Regions from separate parts of the Streptosporangium sp. NPDC000095 genome, predicted to be linked through region 3. Evidence: riboswitches for the same ligand, from Rfam matches in the RefSeq annotation. Region 3 holds a riboswitch; each other region holds the start of a gene.
The links. A riboswitch is a leader RNA that binds a small molecule or an ion and turns the genes downstream of it on or off. The one in region 3 is predicted to bind cobalamin.

Region 1 (7,514 bases), on a different contig from region 3:
CTGCCGCGAGAGCGGCGGGAAGAGGGCGAGGTGATCGAGCCACTGCGCCGGGCACTGGCCGGCCTCGCGATCCTGCCGTTCGTCGTGACCGCCATGACCCTCTATCTGTACATGCACTTCTACCAGTTCCTGTCGTCCTACGCCGAGGGCAGGCTGCCCACCGTGTTCTACGGCGCGGCGATGATGGGCTACTCGCTGGTGCTGGCCGTACTGCAACCGCTCCTCACGCGACGGGTCGAGCGGATGCGCTACACCCACGCGATGGCGGTCGGTTTCTGCTGCCTCGCCGTCGGCATGATCGCGTTCACCGGCGGGAACGCGATAACGGTCGCCGCCGGGATCCTCGTCATCGGCGTGGGCAACTCGGTGCTTTTCCTCAAGAACGTCCTTGAGATGCTCAGCCGTACGAAGCGGTCACCGGCGGTCGTCTTCGGTCACCAGCGGCTGGCCGAAGGGGTCGGCGCGTCCTTGAGTGGCCTCGTCGGCGGGAGCCTCTACCAGCTGTTCGAGAGCGCGGGGTATCTTCCCGGATTCTGGTCGGCCATCGCCGCCCAGTGCCTGCTCCTGCCGGTGATCGTGCTAGTCGCGTGCCGTCGGCTCGGGCGCCCCGTGTCCGAGCCTTCATGACGAACCCGGCGGACGTGGGCCGGCACCTGACGGCCGATCGCGGGGTGGCCTCACTTCAACTCGTCGGCGCTCTCCTGTTCACGCTCCCGCGGACCGTCGCCTGAGTACGACCGGCGCAGCCCGTCCAGCAGGAGGGTGATGACACCGTCGGCCTCGGCCCGCCAATCGGGGCGGTCATGGGCCGCGCCGATGCCGTGCAGCGCCATCATGACGGCGCCGGCATCCACGTCGTCGCGGACGGCGCCGGTCTTCACGGCGGCGGTCACCAGGTCGGTGACGGCCTGCTCCAGCGCCCTGCTGCCCTCGGCGAGTACGCCCGAACGGGTGGCCATGAGCGTGGCCAGCGTCCGGGCGAGGCCCTGGTGGGTGTCCAGGTAGCCGACCACGTCACGTAGGAAGGTCGCCAATGCTTCCGCCGCGGGCAGTGTGGCCTGCAGCCGGCGGGCGCGGTCGCACAGCGCGGCGACTTCTCCGTGGTAGACCGCCTCGGCCAGTGCCTCCCGGGTGGGGAAGTGGCGGTACAGCGTGCCGGTGCCCACCCCGGCCAGCTGGGCGAAGTCATCGAAGCGCAGGTCGAAGAAGTCGCCGGTGTCGAAGATCTCCCGGGCCTTGGCGATCAGGGCCTCGCGGTTGCGCCGGGCGTCGGCGCGCAGTGGTTTGGCGGTGGTCATGCGTTCCCTCGCGTTGACAAGTGGAGGTGATCTCCATATCTTCGAAGAAGTGGAGATTGCCTCCAATTTGATTGTATCCCACGAGGTGCAGCGTGAAGATCCTCATGTTCGGCCGAGGCGTGATCGCCACCATCTACGGCTGGGCCCTGGAACGGGCCGGCCATGACGTCGAGTTCTACGTCCGGCCCGGCCGCGCGGCGACGTACGGAGACGCGATAGACCTCGACCTGCTCGACGCACGACGGCGGCCGTGGGGCGAGCGCGTCGTCGAGAGGTGGCCGGTGCGCTTGCGCGAGACGCTGGAGCCCGACCACGACTTCGACCTGATCGTGCTCAGCGTGTCGCACCACCGCCTCGCCGAGGCGGCGGCCTTCCTGACCCCGCGCGTCGGCCGGGCCACGGTGCTGGTCTTCGGCAACGTCTGGACCGAGCCGCTGACCGCGATCGGCGACCTCCCCTCCGAGCAGGTCGCCTGGGGCTTTCCCGGCTCCGGCGGCGGCTTCGGCGAGGACGGCGTCCTCCGCGGGACGTTGCTGCCGTCGGTCGTCTTCGGCACCCTCGGCCCACCCCCGACCGACCGGGAGCGGGCCGTACGCCAGGCGTTTCGCGAGGCCGGACTCCGGCTCAGGGAACAATCCGATTTCCGCGGCTGGTTGTGGATCCATTTCGTGTTCGACGCGGGCCTGCACTCCCAAAGCCTGAGACTGGGCTCGTTGTCCAAGCTGATAGGGGCGACGGACGACCTGCGCGAGGCGCTGCTGGCCATCCGCGAGCTTCTGCCGCTCCTCCAGGCGCGCGGTGTCGACCTGCGACGTCACCGCGGTGTGCTGTCGTTGCGTGCGCCCACCTGGCTGACGGCCCCCGTGCTCGCCTGGCTGACCGCTCATGTCGCGCTCGCGCGCGTGAATTTCGCGGCGCACTCCGACCCCGACGCCGAGGAGCCGCGTGAGGTCTGCCGGGACACCCTGGCCGAAGCACGACGGTTGGGCATCTCGGTACCGCGACTGGAAGCGGCGGAACCACACTTCGCCCGCGAGATGACGGACTGAGTGAACGGCCACCCATAACAACGGAGTACGGGCAACCGGCCGCGCTTCACTTCGGCAGGCAACCGGGGCGACCAGGACACGGGCCGGCATCGGCACCACGCCGGCTCCGCAACGGCGAGAGCCCGGTCACAACCGTCCTCCGCCCGCGTAACGGCGCCGGACCGTGCCTTCCGGAGTGCGCCAGGAGACCCAAGTTATTTGACGAACGGACTTCGCCGTACCGGGAGCGCCTGGATGAACCCTTCAGGGCGGCGGAGCGTCCCTTAGGTGTGAAGAAATTGCTTTTGACCATTGCGATGCTTGCGTCGTTGTGCGCCTGCGGCCAGTCCGGTGCCGGTCCGGCACTCACTGTGGCCGGAAGCGAGACGATCGTGTTGCCGCGGGCCGATCAGCCCAAAGCGCATCGGCCCACCCTGGAGCGGCTCAAGCGAGAGGCGGCGTCGTCGGGTCGGCCTTTGGAGGAGGTCGTCAAGCGGTACGCGACCCGGATGGCTGCTACCTCGTCGCCCAAGCCGACGGACTTCGAGGGTTACGACCCCGCGGTGACCGACCCGGGCGTGACGATCGACGGCATTCCCTACGCCGAGTTGGTCGACCTTGGGACCATCGCCAGATCGGAGGGCATCTCCTACGAGGAGGCCATCGACCGCTTCGGTTCGCAGTCGTCCAACAGTCAGGTGATCGACAAACTTAATACGGAGTTTCCCGACGAGATCTCCGGCGTCAGGTACGTCGACGACCAGCGAGGGCTGCGCGTCGGCTTCAAGGGGCCCATCCCGACTCGCGCGATCGAGCTGGCCAGGACCCTCCCCGTGGAGGTCACCCTGATCGGTGGCAAGGGATTCTCGGCCGCGGAGCTCCGGCGGGCCCAGGACACGGTCGTCTCCTGGCTCCAATCCCGTCCTGAGGTGGCCACGATGACGACGCACCCAGATGACGAGACCGGCCACGTCAAGGTCACAGTTCAGCCGAAGGTGATGCCGGACGATGCGGAGGAGTTCAAGCGTGGGCTTCAGCTCCCGCAAGTGGACAATCCGCACATCACCATCGAGGTCACGCTCTCCGCCGAATCGGTCGCCGTTCGCCCGTAGTGAGCCACCGACGCGCACACGACTGGGCCCGAACGGTGGCCGGGCCGTTAAGCTCTCGGGTGTGGATGGTTCGCCCGTCTCCTTCGGGGGGCGAGCGTCGTAAGAGGGAACCCGGTGTGAATCCGGGACTGCCCCGCAGCGGTAAGCAGGAACGACCGCCGTCACAAGCACTGGGCGCGTGCCTGGGAAGCGACGGCCAGTAGGTCATGCCTCAGGCATGGTGCCCGCGAGTCCGAAGACCTGCCTCCGCCCGCGTGCCGCTCGGCGCGCGGTGGTCCGCGGCCTCGTGGGAGGGCCTGGGACGCGCTCGCCGGGGGCCTGCTCCGCGTTGCGTTTCTCTTCTCCTGCCTGGCCGCATACTGGCGAGACGAGGGAAGTTGCCATGAGGACGACCGTTTTGGGCTACCCGCGCATCGGCGCGCATCGGGAGCTCAAATTCGCCACCGAGGATTTCTGGGCCGGCACGATCGGCGCCGACGAGCTGGAGGCGACCGCCGCGTCGCTGCGCGGCTCGGTCTGGACCGAACTGCGTGACGCGGGCCTTGATGCGATCCCGTCGAACACGTTCTCGTTCTACGACCAGGTGCTCGACACCACGGTCATGATCGACGCCGTGCCCGCGCGCTATCGGAACCTCACCGGGCTCGACCGGTACTTCGCGATGGCGCGAGGCACCGCCGAGCTTCCGCCCCTGGAGATGACCAAGTGGTTTGACACCAACTACCACTACATCGTCCCAGAGTTGGCGCTGGACACCCGGTTCCAGCTGGTCGGAGGCTCGGCTGCCAAGCCCGTGGCCGAGTATCTAGAGGCCAGGAAGCTCGGCATCGAGACGCGGCCCGTGCTCGTCGGCCCGCTCACCTATCTTCTGCTGGCCAAGGCCGCGCCGAACTCACCTGAGGGATTCACCCCGCTCGACCTGCTGGACTCCCTGGTGGAGACCTACGCCGAGTTGCTGGAACGGCTGGCGGGCGCGGGCGCGCAATGGGTGCAGTTCGACGAGCCTGTCCTGGCCCGCGACCTCGGGGCCCGGGAGATCGAAGCGCTCGGGCGGGCCTACCGGCGGCTTGGCGGCCTGCCCAGCCGTCCGAAGATCCTGCTCGCCACGTACTTCGGCGCCGTCGGCGCGCAGGCGCTACGGATGGTCGCCTCCACCGAGGTCGAGGCGATCGGGCTCGACCTCGTCGCCGGCCCCGGCAACCTGGAGGCGGTAGCCTCGGTCGGCGGGCTGGCCCGCAAGACCTTGGTCGCCGGCGTGGTCGACGGCAGGAACGTGTGGCGCACCGACCCCGCGCGGGTGAAGTCGACGTACGCGGTGCTGCTCGGGTTCGCCGACACGGTGGAGCTGAGCAGTTCCTGTTCACTGCTGCACGTTCCGGTCGACCTCGACAGTGAGACGGCGCTGGACCCGGCGGTCCGGGCGCGGTTGGCGTTCGCCCGGCAGAAGGTCGCCGAGTTGGTCGGTCTCGCCGCCGATCTACGTTCCGAGAACCCGTCGGCCGTGAAACCCCCCGTCGTGCTGGCCGATCCCGACGTCCGGGCCCGGTTGGAGGCTCTTGGTGACGCGCGGCGAGCCGATCGGGCGGTCCGGTTCGCGGCGCAGCGGGCCAAACTGGGATTGCCCGAGCTGGCCACGACGACGATCGGCTCGTTCCCGCAGACCGCGGAGATCCGCAAGGCCCGCGCGGACCGCAAGGCGGGACGGATCGACGAGAACGCCTACGTCGAGGCGATGCGCGCCGAGATCGCCCGCGTGATCATGCTTCAGGAGGAGCTCGGCCTGGATGTGCTCGTCCACGGCGAGCCCGAGCGCAACGACATGGTCCAGTACTTCGCCGAGCGACTCGACGGCTACGCCGCCACCGACCACGGCTGGGTCCAGTCGTACGGTTCCCGCTGTGTGCGCCCGCCGATCCTGCACGGCGACGTCTCCCGCCCCGAGCCGATGACGGTGGAGTGGGCCTCCTACGCCCAGTCGCTCACGTCCAAGCCGGTCAAGGGCATGCTCACCGGGCCGGTGACGATGCTGGCCTGGTCGTTCGTCCGCGACGACCAGCCCTTGGCGCAGACCGCCCGCCAGGTCGCCCTCGCGCTACGCGACGAGATCACGGATCTGGAGGCCACCGGGATCGGGATCGTCCAGGTGGACGAACCGGCGCTGCGCGAGCTCCTGCCGCTCCGCAAGGACGACCAGGATGTCTATCTGGCCTGGGCGATCGGGGCGTTCCGGCTGGCCACCTCCGGCGCCGCCGACTCCACCCAGATCCACACCCACATGTGTTACTCGGAGTTCGGCGAGATCATCAGCCCGATCGCCGACCTGGACGCCGACGTCACCAGCGTCGAGGCCGCCCGCTCCCACATGGAACTGTTGCCCTACCTGACCGAGGTCGGCTACGCCAACGGCATCGGCCCCGGCGTCTACGACATCCATTCGCCGCGTGTCCCGACCACCGAGGAGATCGAGGACAACCTGCGCAACGTCCTCCAGGCCGTCCCGGCCGACCGTTTGTGGGTCAACCCCGACTGCGGGCTGAAGACCCGCGGCTACCCCGAGACGCGAGCCGCCCTGGCCAACATGGTCGCCGCCGCCCGAACTGTCCGAGCGGATCTCTGATCAGTGCCGCTTCCCGGCCCGAAGCCCTGCTTCGGGCCGGCGTTCAGGAAGCTTCCTGGCCACACACCGCATGATCGCGTTCAAGTCATCGACAGCTCACCCCCGGGGAGTGAACTGGGCCAGGTCGTAGATGCCGAGGCTCTTCTCGATGTCGGCCACCTGGTTGACGACACCTGCGAAGCCGGCCGTACCGAAACGGCGGTGTTCCTCGTCTTCGAAGATCTCGCCCAACTCGGCGAACTGCTTGGCGGAGACGACTTCGCGCAGGGCGGGGAAGACGACGGTGTCCTCGCGCGCCTCGTGCGGTTCGTACATGCGGATGAAGACGGCCATGTCGGCGACCAGGGCGCGGCGGGCCTGGGCGGACGGCGTCGCGACGCCGGTCGTGCCGGTGGCGTTCAGGATGCGGCCGGTCACCGCGCGTCCGCGCCGATGTTGCTGGAGCAGCACCGTGACGGTGCCGGTGAGCTTGCCGGCCTTGACCAGCGGCGGGAAGACGTACTTCTCTTCCAGGCGCTCGTGGTACTCCTCGATGAAGGAGCGGATGAGGCCCGCCGATGCGTGCAGCGCCTGGGCCGGTACGACCTGGCCGCTGTCGATGCGCCGGATCCCGTCCCGGTAGATGAGCAGGATGCGCTTGAGCACACCGTGCTCGCGCATCAGATCCTCAGGTGGGGTAACGGGTTCGATCTGCCCGGCCGGGGTGGAAGGCGTCGGCGAGGTGGCGTAGGAGACGTTGGTGGTATGCGTCCCGCAAGCCGTCAGCGCCGATCCGCAGACCACCACGAGCGGCAGGCCGAGCAACTCGCGCCGGTGCACAGGTGGCCTGTCGGCGCACGTTTGGTCGTCCCGTCCCACCGGCCGCATCCCGAGCCCCCAGTTCATCTGCCGCATGCCCGCGCATCACGGGCATGCCCGGGTTCAGACGATCCGATACGACGAATCGGGTAATGCCTGATCAAGGTCCCAATCAGGGGACGATCTGCCAGGGGCGCATCGTCTCGGTGTTCTCGTGGCCCCCATGACGCTCCCAGGAAACCGGGTGATGACGTGGGAGGCGACTATCTGGATGTGCAGGGGGCGGCGCCCGGCCGTCCGGTTGGACCATTCACCAAGGAAGGACGGACGGTCGGGCGCCGCGGTCATGGGGTCAGGCGCCCTTGGCCGCGTCGAAGCGGGCGATGACGTCGTTCCAGTTGATCAGCGACCACAGCTGCTCGACGTAGTCGGGGCGCACGTTGCGGTACTGCAGGTAGTAGGCGTGCTCCCAGGCGTCGAAGACCAGCAGCGGGGTGGTGTTCACACCGACGTTGCCGTGGTGGTCGTACACCTGCTCCACCACCAGGCGTCGGCTCAGCGGTTCCCAGGCCAGGATGCCCCAGCCCGATCCCTGCACGGTGGCGGTGGCGGTGGTGAGCTGCTTCTGGAAGGCCTCGAAGGAGCCGAAGTGCTCGGTGAT
Region 2 (7,514 bases), on a different contig from region 3:
GTTTTATTTCGTGGCGCGGCTCCCTGCGGTTCGGAGACTCACCTGCGGCACCCCTGTCACCGAGTGGATCGCCACCTCGGCGTCCACCCGGTAGACCTCGGCGAGCAGGGCGGGGGTCAGCACGTCGGCGGGGGTGCCGAGAGCGACGACGCGACCGGCGTCCATGACGCAGACGCGGTCGCAGAAGGCGGCGGCCATGTTGAGGTCGTGCAGGGCGACCACCGCGGTGACGCCGAGGCCGCGTACCAGGTTCAGCGCGTCCAACTGGTGGCGCAGGTCCAGGTGGTTGGTCGGCTCGTCCAGCACCATCGTGGTCGGCCGCTGGGCCAGCGCCCGCGCGATCAGCACCCGCTGCTTCTCCCCGCCCGAGAGCCGGTCGAAGGGCGCGTGCGCCAGATCGGCCACATCCAGCCGCCCCAGCGCGTCGGCGATGATCGCCTTGTCGGCCACGTTGTCGCCGTCGAAGGCCCGTTTGTGCGGGGTGCGGCCCATGGCGACGACGTCGTACACCGACAGCTCGAAGTCGCCGCCGCTCTCCTGCAGGACCGCGGCCAGCTGACGGGCCAGCCGCCCCGCGGGCATGCGCCACACGTCCTCACCGTCCAGCAGCACCCGGCCGCCGGTCGGCCTACGCGCCCGATAGAGGGTGCGCAGCAGCGTCGACTTACCCGCCCCGTTCGGGCCGGCCAAGCCGAGCATCTCCCCCTCGGCGACCTCGAACGAGACCTGGCGGACCAGGTCGCGGTCGCCGACGCGGACCGACACGTTCTCCACGGTCAGTGTCACTTGGAGCGCCTCCGCATCAACCACAGGAAGAACGGCCCGCCGACCAGCGCGGTGATGATGCCCACCGGGATCTCCTCCGGCGCGATCAGGGTGCGGGCGGCCAGGTCGGCCACGATGAGGAAGGCCGCGCCCAGCAGCGCGGTGGCCGGGAGCGCCCGGCGGTGATCGGCGCCGATCAGCAGCCGGACGACATGCGGCATGATCAGCCCTACGAAGCCGATGGCCCCGCTGACCGCGACGATCGTGCCGATCATCATGGCGACCAGCACGAACAGCGCCGCCCGGAAACGGTGCACATCCAGCCCGAGCGAGGCCGCGGCCTCCTCCCCTGCCAGCAGCAGGTTCAGCGGCCGCGACACCCCGACTAGCGCGAGGGTCCCGGCCAGGACGGCTATCGCCGGGATCCACACCACCGTCCAGGTGGTGCCGGCCAGGCCGCCCAGCATCCAGCGCACCGCCGCCTGCGTCTTGTGCGGGTCGTTGGAGGTCACGATCAGGAAGCCGGCCACGGCCGAGAGCACCTCGGCCATGGCCACCCCGGCCAGCACCAGCCGCACCGTCGTCATACGCCCGCCCGAGCGGGCCAGGAAGTAGACCGCCACCAGCGCGGCCAGCGCGCCGAGGAAGGCCGCGATCGGCAGGCTGAACGCGCCGAACACGCTCAAGCCGAACACCACCACAGTGACCGCCCCGACACTCGCGCCAGAAGAGACTCCCAGCAGCATCGGGTCGGCCAGCGGGTTGCGCACCAGCGCTTGGAGGGCCATGCCGCAGACCGACAGGCCCGCGCCGATCACCCCCGCCAGGACGACCCGCGGCAGCCGTACGTCCATCACGATGGTCTCCCGCACCGGTGTCCAGGCCGGTTCGGCCAGGGCGGGATGCAGGTTGTGGAGCAGGATGCCCCACACCTGCCCTGCGGGCAGGGCCACCGACCCGGCCGCGACGGCCGCGGTGAGCGCCCCACCGACCAGGAGCACGAGCAGGCCGAGCACGATCGGATACGGCACCCCCGGGCGCTGCGCCAACGGCACGGCGCCTGCGACCGGTTCGCTCACTTGAACTGGTCTCACTTGAAGCGGTCGGCGTGCAACTGGCGGGCCAGCGCCTCGACGGCTCCGGGCGCCCGTACGCCGAGGACCACCGACGACAAAGGCAGCACCGCGAACCGCTTGTTCCTGATGGCCGGTACGTCCCTCAGCGCCGGGTTGGCCAGCAAGAACCTCTCCTTGTCGGCCACCGGCTGGTCGCCGTAGTCGTAGATGACGATCCAGTCGGGCGCGCGCTCGGCGACCTGCTCGAATGAGACGTCGCCCCACATCTTGTCGACGTCGGCGAACACGTTCTGTGCCCCGGCCAGCTTGATGATCTCGTTGCCGACGCCCTTGCCGCCGGCGGTGAAGGCGGTCTTGTCGCCACTGTCGTAGACGAACAGCTTGACCGGGGCGGTGTCGCCGAGCTTGGCCTTCACACCGTCGAGGGTCGCCCGCAGTGTGGTGATCAACGGTTCGGCCCGGTCGGAGACGCCGAAGATCTTCGCGACATTGCGGATCTCGGTGTTCATCAGGTCCAGGGACACCGCACCTTCGGCGCACCCCTCGATATTCAGGTATGTCTTGATGCCGGCCTTGTGCAGGGCGTCCCGGCTGCGGCCCTCCTTCTCGTCGAAGGTGCTGCCGAAGCCGCCGTAGACGAAGTCGGGCTCCTCGGCCAGCAGGGCCTCATACGCCGGGTACTCCTTCGAGACGACCTTGATGGCGTCGTAGGCCGCCTGATACTCCGGCAGCACCTTGTCGTCGAGGTAGGCGGTGCCGATCATCGACCTCTCCAGGCCGAGCGCCAGCATCACCTCAGTGGCGTGCTGGTTCATGGATATCGCCCGCCGCGGCGGCTGCTCGTACGTGCTCTTCACCCCGCAGTTGTCAAGGGTGACCGGGAAGCCCGCAGGCGCGGAGGCCGCCGGAGCGGCGGCCGGGACATTCTCAGCCGGGATGCCGCCGCAGGCGGCCAGCACTCCGGACACCAGGAGGGCGAGCAGCAGGGGAATGGGGCGTCTGCCCGTCATGACGTGTTCCTCTCACGGAATCTGCGCAACGGGGCGGATCTGAAAGAGGGAACACTTCAGGGATTCTCGGCGCGGCCACCGGCTCGACGGGCACGAGAGCCCACTCCTCTCCGGGGAAATCCGCCCCAGTTCATCGAGGAGGCGACCGCGTGAGTCTCCTGGCTCTCGGGTCGAGGCTCGTCCCCGCCTTCCCACCCCGGAGAGGGGCAGTGGCATGGTGGGGATTCGCTCGCCGATCACAGTGGCGGGACCGCGCCGGATTCACACCGGCTTCCTCAGTCCGCGCTCGCCTTCGGCATCATCATCACACGAAGCGGGTCGATGCGCACAAGCAGGGCACCCTTGTCCTGGGAAGTGCGGGTGGAGACAAAGGCTCGGCAATCCTGGCGCGGAGTGGCTTCAGCACCACACGCTGGTCTTTTCGCCGGACCGATGTCACCGGCGCGCGGTTGAGGTGTTCGTCATCGGAGGGTCGACCTCGCGGGGCGGCAAGCGGCGCGGCGGGGTGAAACGGTACAGCTCAAGGATCGGCGGCAACGGAACCAGGCCGGGACCACCAGCGCGAACCCACTCGGCGACATCGGCCGTGGCATCCTCGTCGTTGACGAGGGCGAGCCACACCGGACGGCCACCGGCCGCCCGCCCCTCCGGGGTCGGCTGCACGATGAGAACATTGGCCTGGTCGCACACGTCAAGGCACTCGGTCACGCGGACGTCGGCGACCTCGGCCAACCGGCGGATCTGCTCGTCGTGGTCGAGGGCGGGTACCTTCCGCACGCTCCCGCAGCAGCAGTCCCGGCACACGGTGATCCTTTTCATGCGTTCCTTCCTCAGGCGGGCTGGCGGCGCGATACGCGACCGCCATACGTGCTGACTCCGGGCACCCGGTAGCTCTCCCGCACCGTCACGCTTCCAGCACACGACGCCACACGGCGGCGGAGCCCCCCTCTTATCCGTGCTTGAAGCCCTTTCCGGCGCGGTCCAATGGATCGGGGCCGATTCCGAGATAGGCGGCTCGAAGCTCGTCCCAGGCGATCAGCCGGTCGTAGTCGGGCGGGTCGAGGATCTGCTGGCGGTCGGTGAGGAACGGGTTGGGCAGCAGCACGGTCATCAGCTGGTCGCCCTGGCCGTTGAACATCCGCATCCCCCAGGAGACGGGGTGGCCGTCGGCGCTGATCGAGCGGTAGAGCTCGGCGCGGGCGCAGCGGCGGATCCGCCCGAGTTCGGGGCCGCTGGCGGTGTGCTCGCCGATGCACAGGTGAAAGTGCCAGCGGCCGAAGTCGACGGTGACATATCCGTCGTACAGGCTGATGCGTTCGGGCGCGTTGGGGGCGGCGACCTCCCAGGCCGCGCCCTGGACGATGACCCCGAACCAGATGTGCTCCCAGTGGTGCTCGAAGATGTCGGTGACCAGCGACAGCAAGGTGCGCTCGTCGGTGGGCAGCGCCCACACGTGCAGGGTGCCGGTGCCGTGTTCCTCGACGACGGTGTGGCTCATGCGGGTCCTCCGGCCTGTCGCAGGGTCAGCGCCCACTGCTCGCGGCGCGTGTCGGGGTCGATGAGGGCGCAGTCGCCGCATTTGCCGCCGTTAGGCAGGCGGTAGTACAGGCAGCAACTGCGCCGAACGAAGAACGGCTGTCCGGGAGCGGGTTCGACCAGGTCGCCGCCGCCCTGAAGCACTCCCAGGGCGAGCAGTTCGCGGCCGAGCACGATGGTTCGCGCGGCGAGTTCGGGGCGCTGTCGGGCGATGGTCCGGATGGTTCCGGCCAGGGCGGAGGCGGCGTTGCCCCACAGCAGCCCGGGGGCGATCTTCACGATCTCCCCTACGGCCTGCGCCAGCGGCTCCAGCAGCTCGGTCACCACGGTGTGGTGCAGCGCTCCGGCGACCCTGGCGGGGGCGAGGACCTGCCAGCCGTTCGGGCGCTCGGCGCGCAGCGGCAGCGGCCCGCTGGGCGCCTCCCGCCAGTGGAGGCGGGAAGGGCCCAGGTCCAGGAGCAGGTCGTGGGCCACCGCCGCGCCGATGACCGGTGACCACAGCCGGGCGGCCAACCCCTGGAACAGGATGGAGGCCGCCACTCGGGTCTCGTCGGTCCCTAAGCGTTCGGCGACGTCGGTGATCCGCCGCCGCAGGGATTCGAGGTCGGCCAGCAGGTCGGTGAGCGGTCGCCAGCCCGCTTCGGTGTCGATCGGGCCGATCCCGACTTCGAAGTAACCGCTGATCGTGGAGACGTCGGCGACCGCCACCGACACCATCGGCGGTGCGGCGGGCAGCAGCCCGGGCCGGGCGACGGCGAGCCCGGAGCGCGCCGTACGCGTCCAGGCGGCCAGGTCGGGCAAGGTGGCGAACCGGTGGATGGTGCCGTCGTAGGCCGCCTGGTAGCCGTCGCCCGTCCACTCCACCGCCAGCTCGGCGGGCCCGGCGCCGGCCGTACGCCAGTCCTCCCTGGCCAGCGCCCGCTCCAGCAGGGCGGCGTGCAGACCTTCGGCGAGGACGCGGACGGTACCGCTGGCCCCGCTCTGGAGCACGAACATGCCGGAGGTCGCGTCGAAGGCCAGTTCACCGCCGTCGAAGGCGGCGCCGATCACCTCCCGCGAGGTCAGCTCCTCCGGGGTGCCGGTGTGCAGGCGGCCCGCCGGGTCGATCAGCCACATCCGGTCGGCGACCCGCAGCGCCAGCTCCAGATCGTGCGTGGAGACCACGATGACCAGGTTCTTCTCGCGAGCCAGACGGCGCAGCAGGCCCATGAGCGCCACCCGGGAGGTGACGTCGAGAAAGGCGGTCGGCTCGTCCAACAAGATCGCCGCCGGTTCCTGGGCCAAAGCGCGGGCGACGAGGACCCGCTGGCGCTCGCCGTCGGACAGCTCGGTCACCGCCCGGTCGGCCAGATGGCCCGCGTTCACGGCGGTCAGCGCCCAGGTGACGATCTCGTGGTCGCCGGGCCAGAGGCGTCCGGTGAATCCGGTGTGCGGGTGGCGGCCCAGCCCGGCCAGCTCGCGGGCGCTCAGCAGCGGCGGCAGGTCGCGTTCGGTGAGCACGACGGCCAGGCTCCTGGCCAGGTCGGCGGCGGGCAGGGTGTCGACGTCGACGCCGCCGAGGAGCACCTGGCCGCCCAGCGCGGACTGGAGTGCGGCCATGGTGCGCAGCAGCGTGGATTTGCCGGTGCCGTTCGGGCCGATCAGCACGGTCAGCTCACCCGACAGGGCTTCGGCGTCCAGGTCGTCGAGCACGCGACGCTCCGGTTGCCCCCGCCTGGCGGGGTATCCGGCGTGCAGTCCGCGTAGTTCCAGGCTCATGCTCACACCGCCAGTCCAGTGCGGGCCGCGCGGCTGCGCAGCAGTACGGCGATCACCACGGGCGCGCCCACGATGGTGGTCACCGCGTTCAACGGCAGCACGACCCCACTGCCCGGCGCCTGGGTGGCCACACAGCACGCCAGCGCCACGGCGGCCCCCAGCAGGACGACCGCGGGCATTAGCACCCGATGGTCGGCGGTGCCCAGCAGCAGCCTGGCCACGTGCGGCACCGCCAGACCGAGGAAGGCGATCGGCCCGCAGTAGGCGGTCACCGCCCCGGCCAGCACCGAGGAGGTCAACAGGGTGAGCGTGCGCACCACCCGGACCCGCACACCCATAGTGCGCGCGTAGTTCTCGCCCAGCAGCAGCGCGTTGAGCGCTTTGACCCCGGCCAGCGCACCCGCCAGCGCGGCCACGCAGACCGGCACGAACACCCCGAGATCTCCCCAGGTGGTCCCGGCGAAGCTGCCCAGACCCCACATGATGAACTGCTGGGCCCGCTGCGGGTCGGTGTAGACCAGCAGCAGCGTGATGAGCGAGGTGGCGGCCGACCCCACCATCACGCCGATGATCAGCAACGTCACCACCGACCTGACCCGCCGCGACAGCACCAGCACCAGCCCCAGCACCGTGGCCGCACCTGCCGAGGCGGCCACCACCACGCCCGCGCGGCCCAGGCCCGCGATGCCCGCGGTGAACGCGCCGGCCGCGCCGCCCCACCCGATGATCACCAGCGCCACGCCCAGGCTCGCCCCCGAGCTCACCCCCAGGATGTACGGCTCGGCCAGCGGGTTGCGAAACAGAGTCTGCAGCTGTACTCCCGAGACCGACAGGGCCGCTCCGGCCAGGGCCGCGGTGATGGCGCGCGGCAACCGTACCGTCCAGATGATCTCCTGAACCCCCGGGTCCGCGCCGGTGTCACGCACCAAGGCGAGCAGTGCCTGGTTCAGCGGGATCGAGGTCGAGCCGAGCAGGACCGCCAGCGCGAACGCCAGCGGCACCGCGACCCCGATGACGGCCAGAACGACGCTCCGGCGGCGCCGGGCCGCCGCCGGAACACCCGCGAGGGCCAGAGCCGTCACTTGGCCAGCTGCTGGTAGAAGGTGAAGGCGTGCCCCGGCGCGAGGTCGGGATGCAAGATCGCTACCAGGTCGGCCAGGATCAGGTCCGGGTGGCCGACGCCGCGCTCGTAGAAGTCGTTGCCGCCCCCGGGGCCGAGCGTCCTGTTCGCCGACCAGAGGCTTCCGGACTCGAACGCGCCGAACTTGGCGTAGCGCGGGTCGGCCTTCTCCACATCGGCCAGGCTCTTCCACTCGTTCACGGCGGCCAGCCACACCTCGGCGTCCTTGGCCTTGGACAGCACAGCCTC
Region 3 (7,514 bases):
AAGAGCATCGCGCCCAGAGCGAGCACGATGATCACCGCGGAGGCGACCCTGCGGACCAGGGTGATCTGGGTGCGGATGCGGCGGGCCCTGCGGTTGGCCTCGCCCTCGACGGCGATCAGACGTTCCAGCACCACGTCGGTGACCGCGTAGGCGGCCTGGATGACCAGCCAGGTGGCACACCCGATCATCGCCAGGCTGAGAGCGCGGTCGATCACCTGGCTGAGCGCGCCCTCCACCATCTCAGGTTCGTAGATGGTGTGGGCCGTCGCCACGGCGGCCGTGGCGAATCCCGGCCAGGCGCAGCGGTGCACGAGCGGACCGGCGAGAACCCACTTCTCGCCGATCAGCCGCGAGCGCAACACCCGTCGCACCACCTCCACCGCCACGACGGCGGCGACGATGGAAACGATCATGATGATCCAGCTGGACACGTGAGGCGTCCCCCTCGACGTCTTTCTGCCTCGTCGTTCTCTTTTCCGGACCAACAGCTAATCAGAAGGATTCGTCGAACGTGACATTCCCTTCGACGGCTACCTGGTAGGCGGAAACCCGGCGTTCGAAGAAGTTGGCCAGCTCCTGCACGTCCTGCAACTCCATGAACGCGAACGGGTTGGCCGTGCCGTACCTGACGGGCATCCTGAGCCTGACCAGGCGCTGGTCGGCCACGTACTCCAGATAGCGGCGCATCTGGTCCACGCTCATCCCCAGCAGGCCGTCACCGCACAGGTCGGCCGCGAAGGCCAGCTCCGCCGCGACCGCCTCCTCGATCATCCGGGTGACCTGTTCGACGAGCTTGTCGTCGAACAGGTCCGGCTCCTCGGCCCGTACGGTCTCCACGACGCCGAAGGCGAACTCCATGTGCATGGACTCGTCGCGGAAGACCCAGTTCGTCCCGGTGGCCAGGCCGCCGAGCAGGCCCCGGGAGCGGAACCAGTAGACGTAGGCGAAGGCCCCGTAGAAGAACAGCCCCTCGATGCACGCCGCGAAGCAGATCAGGTTGAGCAGGAACGCCCGCCGGTCCTCCCTCGTCTCCAGCCGGGTCAGCCCGCCGAGCGAGTCGATCCAGCGGAAGCAGAACTCCGCCTTGTCGCGGATCGAGGGGATGTGCTCGACCGCGGCGAACGCCTTGACCCGCTCGTCGGGATCGGGCAGGTAGGTGTCCAGCAGGGTGAGGTAGAACTGGACGTGCACCGCCTCCTCGAACAGCTGCCTGCTGAGGTACAGGCGCGCCTCGGGGGCGTTGAGGTGCTGGTAGAGGTTGAGGACGAGGTTGTTGGCCACGATCGAGTCGCCGGTGGCGAAGAAGGCCACGAGACGGTTGATCAGGTGACGCTCCTCGGGCGTCATCCTCGCCAGGTCCGCCAGGTCGGAGGTGAGGTCCACCTCCTCGACCGTCCAGGTGTTGCGGATCGCGGCCCGGTAGCGCTCGTAGAACTCCGGGTAGCGCATCGGCCGCAGGGTGAGATCCATGCCGGGGTCGAGCAACATCGGAAGAATCGCCTTTCTGAAGGCTGCTGAGGACTGCTGAGGGCTGTCGACGGACCGGACGGCTACTGGCAGGCGTCGCAGTACTCGGGGTTCTCCAGGGAGCAGGCGACGGCCTCGGACACGACTTCGGACACGACCCCGGACACCGCCCCGGGCTCGGCCGCGGCCCGTTCCGCCGGGGCCGCCACGGTGGCCTGCGCGATCCGGGTGGCCGGGCGCGAGCGCAGGTAGTAGGTGGTCTTCAGGCCCGACTTCCACGCGTAGGCGTACATCGAGGAGAGCTTGCCGATGGTCGGCGTGGCCATGAAGAGGTTCAGCGACTGCGACTGGTCGATGTACGGGGTGCGCGCGGCGGCCAGGTCGATCAGCGCCTTCTGCGGCAGCTCCCAGGCGGTCCGGTAGAGCAGCCGCAGGTCGGCGGGGATCTCGGGGATGTCCTGGACCGAGCCGTCGGCGCGCTTGATCGCGTCGCGGATCGGCGCCGTCCACAGGCCGCGGGCCTGGAGGTCGCGGACGAGATAGCGGTTGACCTGGAGGAACTCCCCCGAGAGGGTCTCGCGCTTGAAGACGTTGGAGACCTGCGGCTCGATGCACTCGTAGCAGCCGGCGATGGAGGCGATCGTGGCCGTCGGCGCGATCGCGATCATCAGCGAGTTGCGCAGGCCGGTCTCCGCGATCCGCCCCCTGAGCTCCGTCCACGCGGCCGACGTCGCGGCCCCGTAGTGGTCGGGGTGCAGCACCCCGGCGGCGGCCCTGGTCTCCTCGTACGAGGGATGGCGGCCACGCTCGACGGCCAGGTCCGAGGAGGTCCGGTAGGCGGCGAGCGCGATCTCCTCGGAGATCCGGGTGGACAGCTCCAGCGCGCGCGGCGAGTCGAACGGCAGCCGCAGCGCGAACAGCACGTCGGCCAGGCCCATCAGGCCGAGCCCGATCGGACGCCACCGCCGGTTGGCCGCCTCCGCCTCGGGAGTCGGGTAGAAACCCAGGTCGATGGTCCGGTCGAGGAACCGCACCGCGGTACGGACCGTCGCGCGCAGCCGCGCCCAGTCGATCCCGTCCTCGAGGTCCCCTGACAGGTGGGCGGCGAGGTTGATCGAGCCGAGGTTGCAGACGGCGGTCTCGGCGTCGCCGGTGACCTCCAGGATCTCGGTGCAGAGGTTCGACAGGTGGATGACGTTCTCGGGCCTCGCCGTCTGGTTGGAGGTACGGTTCGCCGCGTCCTTGAAGGTCATCCAGCCGTTGCCGGTCTGGGCGAGCGTGCGCATCATCCGCCCGTACAGGGTGCGGGCGGGGATCCGCCGGGTGAAGCGGCCCTCGGCCTCGGCGGCCCGGTAGGCGTCGTCGAACGCGGCGCCGTACAGGTCGGTGAGGTGCGGGACCTCCTTGGGGTCGAACAGCGACCAGAGGCCGTCGGCCTCGACCCGGCGCATGAACTCGTCGGGGATCCAGTTGGCCAGGTTCAGGTTGTGCGTGCGGCGGGCCTCCTCGCCGGTGTTGTCGCGCAGTTCCAGGAACTCCTCGACGTCGGCGTGCCAGGGCTCCAGGTAGACGCAGGCCGCGCCCTTGCGGCGGCCTCCCTGGTTCACCGCGGCGACGCTGGAGTCGAGCGTGCGCAGCCAGGGCACGATGCCGTTGGAGTGTCCGTTGGTGCCCCGGATCAGCGAGCCCCGCGAGCGGACCCTGGTCCAGGCGATCCCGATGCCCCCCGCGTACTTCGACAGCCGCGCGACCTGCCCGTAGCGCTCGTAGATGGACTCCAGCTCGTCGCGGGGCGAGTCGAGCAGGAAGCACGAGGAGAGCTGGGGCCTGCGCGAGCCCGAGTTGAACAGCGTGGGCGAACTGGGCAGGTAGGACAGGGTGGCCATGAGCGCGTACAGCTCGGCGGCCTCCTCGACGGTCTCGGCCAGGCCGCAGGCCACCCGCAGGAAGAAGTGCTGCGGGCGCTCCAGGACCTTGCGGGTCCTCGGGTGGCGCAGCAGGTAGCGGTCGTAGACGGTGCGCAGCCCGAAGTACTCGAACCTGGCGTCCGCCTCCGGATCGACCAGCGCGTCCAGGACCGCGGCGTGGGCGGACACGAACCTCGCGAGCCCGTCGGCGACCAGCCCCGCCTCGTGGGTCGCGGCGACGGACTCGGAGAAGGCGCGGACGCCGTGCTCGGCGGCCTCGTCGGCGATCAGCTCGGCCAGCATCGCGGCGGCGACCCTGGAGTTCTCGGGATCGGTGATCACCCGGGCGGCGGCCTCGTCGATGGCCAGCCTGCGGGCGTCCGTGGCGCTCCCGGTGCTTCCGGCGCCGTCGTCGCCCGTCGCGGCCACCGCGGCGCTCCGCGCGTTCCCGGTGTTTCCCGTGCCGCGATGGCCCGACGCGGTCACCACCGCGCCTTCGACGCCGCTGTCGCCCGTCGCGGTCGCCGCCGTGCTCCCCGTCGCGGTCTCCGCCAATGCCTGTGTCACCTGGTGCCCCTCGCTCGATCGGACTCGCCCCAGGCTCCGCCGGATGGCACGCGTCCGCGAGCGATCCCGGGCACGCCGGATCGCCTCGTTCCGCGGGCCCTCCCACGAGGCCCTGGACATTCACGTCACCGGCAGGTCTTCGGACTCACGGGCGCAACGCGCATGCCTACCGGCCGTCGCTTCCCAGGTATGGATCACCCAGTGCTCAATGACGGCTTTCGTTCCCGTTCACCGCTGCGGGGCAGTCCCGGAATCTCACCGGGTTCCCTCTTGCCTCGCCCCCTGCGGGGCGAACCAGCAACGAGCAGGATCCTACATCTAGGGGCGCCTGACGCAACTACCCCAACAGGTTGTGTCGGAGGACTTCAGTAGCCCGAGCTCGTGAAGCACACCGCGGGCGCGGGCCGTCTCGGTGGCGAGCCACTGGCGAAAGTCGTCGCCGCTGAGATAGACCCGGCTCCAGCCGTGGGCCGCGCACAGGGAGCGCCAGCGTGGCGCGGCGTCGAGCCTGTCGCACAGGGCGATCGCGGCGTCCCTGTCCTCCGGGCTCATGTCCTTGGGCCCCAGCAGGCCGCACCAGTCGCTGTACTCCAGCCGGACGTCGACCTCTCTGAGCGTCGGCGCGTCGATCCCGTCGATCCGGTCGCCGGAGGAGACCGCCAGGGGCCGCATACGGCCCGCGGCGATCTCGGAGCGCAGGGCACGCGCCGATCCCAGCAGGGCCGCCACCTGGCCCACCTGGAGCGCCTCCACGGCGTCCTCGGGGGTGAGGTATCCGGCATACTCCAGCAGCCGGGTGTCCACCCCGAGGCACTTGCCGATCATGCCGTAGAGCACGTGCTCGGAGCCCCCTTCCGACCGGCCGCCGACCGCGAGCCCCGCCGGGTTCCGGCGCAACCCCGCGGCGAAGTCCTCGAAGGTCAGCAGGCGGGAGTCGGCGGGGACGACCAGGACCGCCCAGTCGCCGACCAGGCGGGCGATGGGAGTGGCGGCGTTCACCACGGCGACGGTGTTGGCGATCTCCGCGGCCGCCACCATCGGCATCGCGGTGACGAGCAGCCTGCCCTCTCGCGCGAAGGGGCCGCCGAAGGCACCGAAGGCGCCGAACGCGTCGCGAGGGGCGGAGCCCAGGGCGCCGCCCCGCTCGACGGCCATCGCGGTACGCGCCAGTCCCGCCTGGACCGCGACGGTCGCCAGCCTGCCCGCGATCCTGTCCCAGCCGTGGCCGTCGGCGGTCGGTTCGAGGAGGAGCAGGCGCTTCACCACCGAGCCGGCGTCGTTCGCGCCGCACCCCGCGGCGAGCAGCACCCCCGCCGCCAGCGCGAAAAACCCCCTACGGCGCATAAGCGCCCCTTCCCCCAAGAACCCCCCATACCACAGGTTAGTACCCCATCACTATCTGTGACGAGGTGGGGGGAGGGAAAGGGCGCGGGGCTCACTCCACCGTGACGCTCTTGGCCAGGTTCCTGGGCTTGTCGACGTCGCGGCCCAGGGCCACCGCCGCGTGGTAGGCGAAGAGCTGCAGCGGGATCGAGAGCAGGATCGGGTCCAGCTCGGTCTCGTTCTTGGGCACCACGACGCAGTCGTCGGCGAGCTTGGGGTCGGCGTCGCGGTGGCCCACCATGAGCACCCGGCCGCCCCGGGCGCGGATCTCACCCAGCGTGGTGAGGTTCTTGTCCAGCAGCTCGTCGTCGGGGACGATCGCCACCGTCGGCATGTCCGGGCCGATCAGCGCCAGTGGTCCGTGCTTCAGCTCGCTCGCCGGATAGGCCTCGGCGTGCACGTACGAGATCTCCTTGAGCTTCTGCGCGCCCTCGCGGGCCACCGGATAGCCCCTCACCCGGCCCACGAACATCATGCTCGGCGACTCGGCGTACTTGCCCGCCAGTTCCTTGATCTGCGGCTCCAGCGCCAGGATCTCCTTGATCTGGTCCGGCAGCCTGCGCAGGCCGTCGCAGATCCTGCGGCCGTCGGCGGGAGACAGGTCGCGCACCCGGCCCAGGTGCAGCGCGAGCAGCGCGAAGGCCACGGCGGTCGAGGTGAACGCCTTGGTGCTCGCCACCGAGACCTCGGGGCCCGCGTGCAGGTAGACGCCGCCGTCGCACTCGCGGGCGATCGCGCTGCCCACCGTGTTGACGATGCCGAGCACCCTGCCGCCCTTGCGCTTGAGCTCCTGCACGGCGGCGAGGGTGTCGTAGGTCTCGCCCGACTGACTGATCGCCACGTAGAGGGTGTCGGCCTCCACCACCGGGCTGCGGTAGCGGAACTCGCTCGCCGGCTCCGCGTCGGCGGGGATGCGCGCCAGTTCCTCGATGAGCTGCGCGCCGATCTGGCCCGAGTAGTAGGCGGAACCGCAGCCGATGATCTTCACTCGGCGGAACGAGCGGCTCTCCCGCGCGTCCATGTTGAGACCGCCCAGGTGGGCGATGTGGAAGCGGTCGTCCAGCCGCCCGCGCAGCGTCCTGGCCACCGTGTCGGGCTGCTCGGAGATCTCCTTGAGCAGGTAGTGCTCGTAGCCGCCGGTGTCGTAGTGCCCGGCCTCCCAGTCGACGGTCAGCGTCTCCTTGGCCGTCTCCCGCGCGTCGCTGGCGAAGGTGTTGAACCCGTCGGCCCGCAGCACGGCGATCTCGCCGTCCTCCAGGTGCACCACCTGGCGCGTGTAGCGGACCAGCGCGGCCACGTCGGACGCGGCGAACATCTCCTTCTCGCCGATGCCCAGCACGATGGGGCTGCCGTTGCGCGCCACGACCACCTCGCCGGGACGCTCGGAGTCGATCACCGCGATCCCGTACGTGCCGACGACCCGCTTGAGCGCGGTCCGCACGGCCTCCTCCAGCGAGTCGGACTCCTTGACCGTGCGGGCGATCAGGTGCGACAGCACCTCGGTGTCGGTCTCCGACAGGAAGATCGCACCATCGGCCTCCAGCTTGGCGCGCAGCTCGTCGGCGTTCTCGATGATGCCGTTGTGCACGACGGCGATGCGCTCGTCGGTGGACAGGTGCGGGTGGGCGTTGACGTCGCTGGGCGCGCCGTGGGTGGCCCAGCGGGTGTGACCGATACCCAGGCCGCCCTTGAACCGCGCGGGCACGACCGCCGCCAGGTCGGCCACCCGGCCCTTGACCTTGCGCATCTTGAGGCCCTTGTTGGAGATCACCACACCGGCCGAGTCGTAGCCCCGGTACTCAAGACGCTGCAGGCCCTCCAGCAGGATGGGCGCCGCGTCCTTGGGCCCTACATAGGCCACGATTCCGCACATGTAACCGCTCCTTATCCATGAACATCGCTAAACGATCGAGGTACCGTCGCCTGCTACCCGTAGACGATCCGGCGAAGCTGTCTCAGGGAGAGTTCGGGTGCCGCGACACGGCGTACCGCCAGCTCGGCGGCGACCCTGGGGAAGATCTCGTCGTTGACCAATCCCCTGGCCCTGAGCTCCGTGTGGCGCCGCCGGACGAACTCGTCGACGGGCTCGGAGAAGTAGGCCAGCACATCCGCGACGACCCGCGCCGCCTCGCCGGGACCGAGCGCGCTCGTCCGGATCAGGTGGGTGATCAGATCCTCATGCGGATTCCG

Region 1: linked by a shared signal. The riboswitch ahead of metE (5-methyltetrahydropteroyltriglutamate--homocysteine S-methyltransferase) and the one ahead of ACFY3V_RS11890 (ribonucleoside-diphosphate reductase subunit alpha) in region 3 are both predicted to bind cobalamin.
Region 2: linked by a shared signal. The riboswitch ahead of ACFY3V_RS34200 (ABC transporter substrate-binding protein) and the one ahead of ACFY3V_RS11890 (ribonucleoside-diphosphate reductase subunit alpha) in region 3 are both predicted to bind cobalamin.

Annotation. Positions count from the first base shown of each region.
Region 1 is NZ_JBIAZS010000017.1:108,888-116,401, forward strand. Features, by position in the region: gene ACFY3V_RS31385 (MFS transporter) at 1-627, shown strand, start outside; gene ACFY3V_RS31390 (TetR/AcrR family transcriptional regulator) at 678-1,298, opposite strand; gene ACFY3V_RS31395 (ketopantoate reductase family protein) at 1,391-2,347, shown strand; gene ACFY3V_RS31400 (hypothetical protein) at 2,644-3,438, shown strand; cobalamin riboswitch at 3,488-3,701, shown strand; gene metE (5-methyltetrahydropteroyltriglutamate--homocysteine S-methyltransferase) at 3,821-6,055, shown strand; gene ACFY3V_RS31410 (hemerythrin domain-containing protein) at 6,152-6,949, opposite strand; gene ACFY3V_RS31415 (superoxide dismutase) at 7,206-7,514, opposite strand, start outside.
Region 2 is NZ_JBIAZS010000020.1:108,789-116,302, forward strand. Features, by position in the region: gene ACFY3V_RS34190 (ABC transporter ATP-binding protein) at 4-786, opposite strand; gene ACFY3V_RS34195 (iron ABC transporter permease) at 783-1,844, opposite strand; gene ACFY3V_RS34200 (ABC transporter substrate-binding protein) at 1,856-2,851, opposite strand; cobalamin riboswitch at 2,982-3,178, opposite strand; gene ACFY3V_RS34205 ((2Fe-2S) ferredoxin domain-containing protein) at 3,287-3,670, opposite strand; gene ACFY3V_RS34210 (hypothetical protein) at 3,801-4,349, opposite strand; gene ACFY3V_RS34215 (ATP-binding cassette domain-containing protein) at 4,346-6,145, opposite strand; gene ACFY3V_RS34220 (iron ABC transporter permease) at 6,148-7,227, opposite strand; gene ACFY3V_RS34225 (ABC transporter substrate-binding protein) at 7,224-7,514, opposite strand, start outside.
Region 3 is NZ_JBIAZS010000004.1:232,429-239,942, forward strand. Features, by position in the region: gene ACFY3V_RS11880 (mechanosensitive ion channel domain-containing protein) at 1-431, opposite strand, end outside; gene ACFY3V_RS11885 (ribonucleotide-diphosphate reductase subunit beta) at 493-1,488, opposite strand; gene ACFY3V_RS11890 (ribonucleoside-diphosphate reductase subunit alpha) at 1,551-3,941, opposite strand; cobalamin riboswitch at 4,054-4,255, opposite strand; gene ACFY3V_RS11895 (tripartite tricarboxylate transporter substrate-binding protein) at 4,260-5,285, opposite strand; gene glmS (glutamine--fructose-6-phosphate transaminase (isomerizing)) at 5,377-7,197, opposite strand; gene ACFY3V_RS11905 (hypothetical protein) at 7,251-7,514, opposite strand, start outside.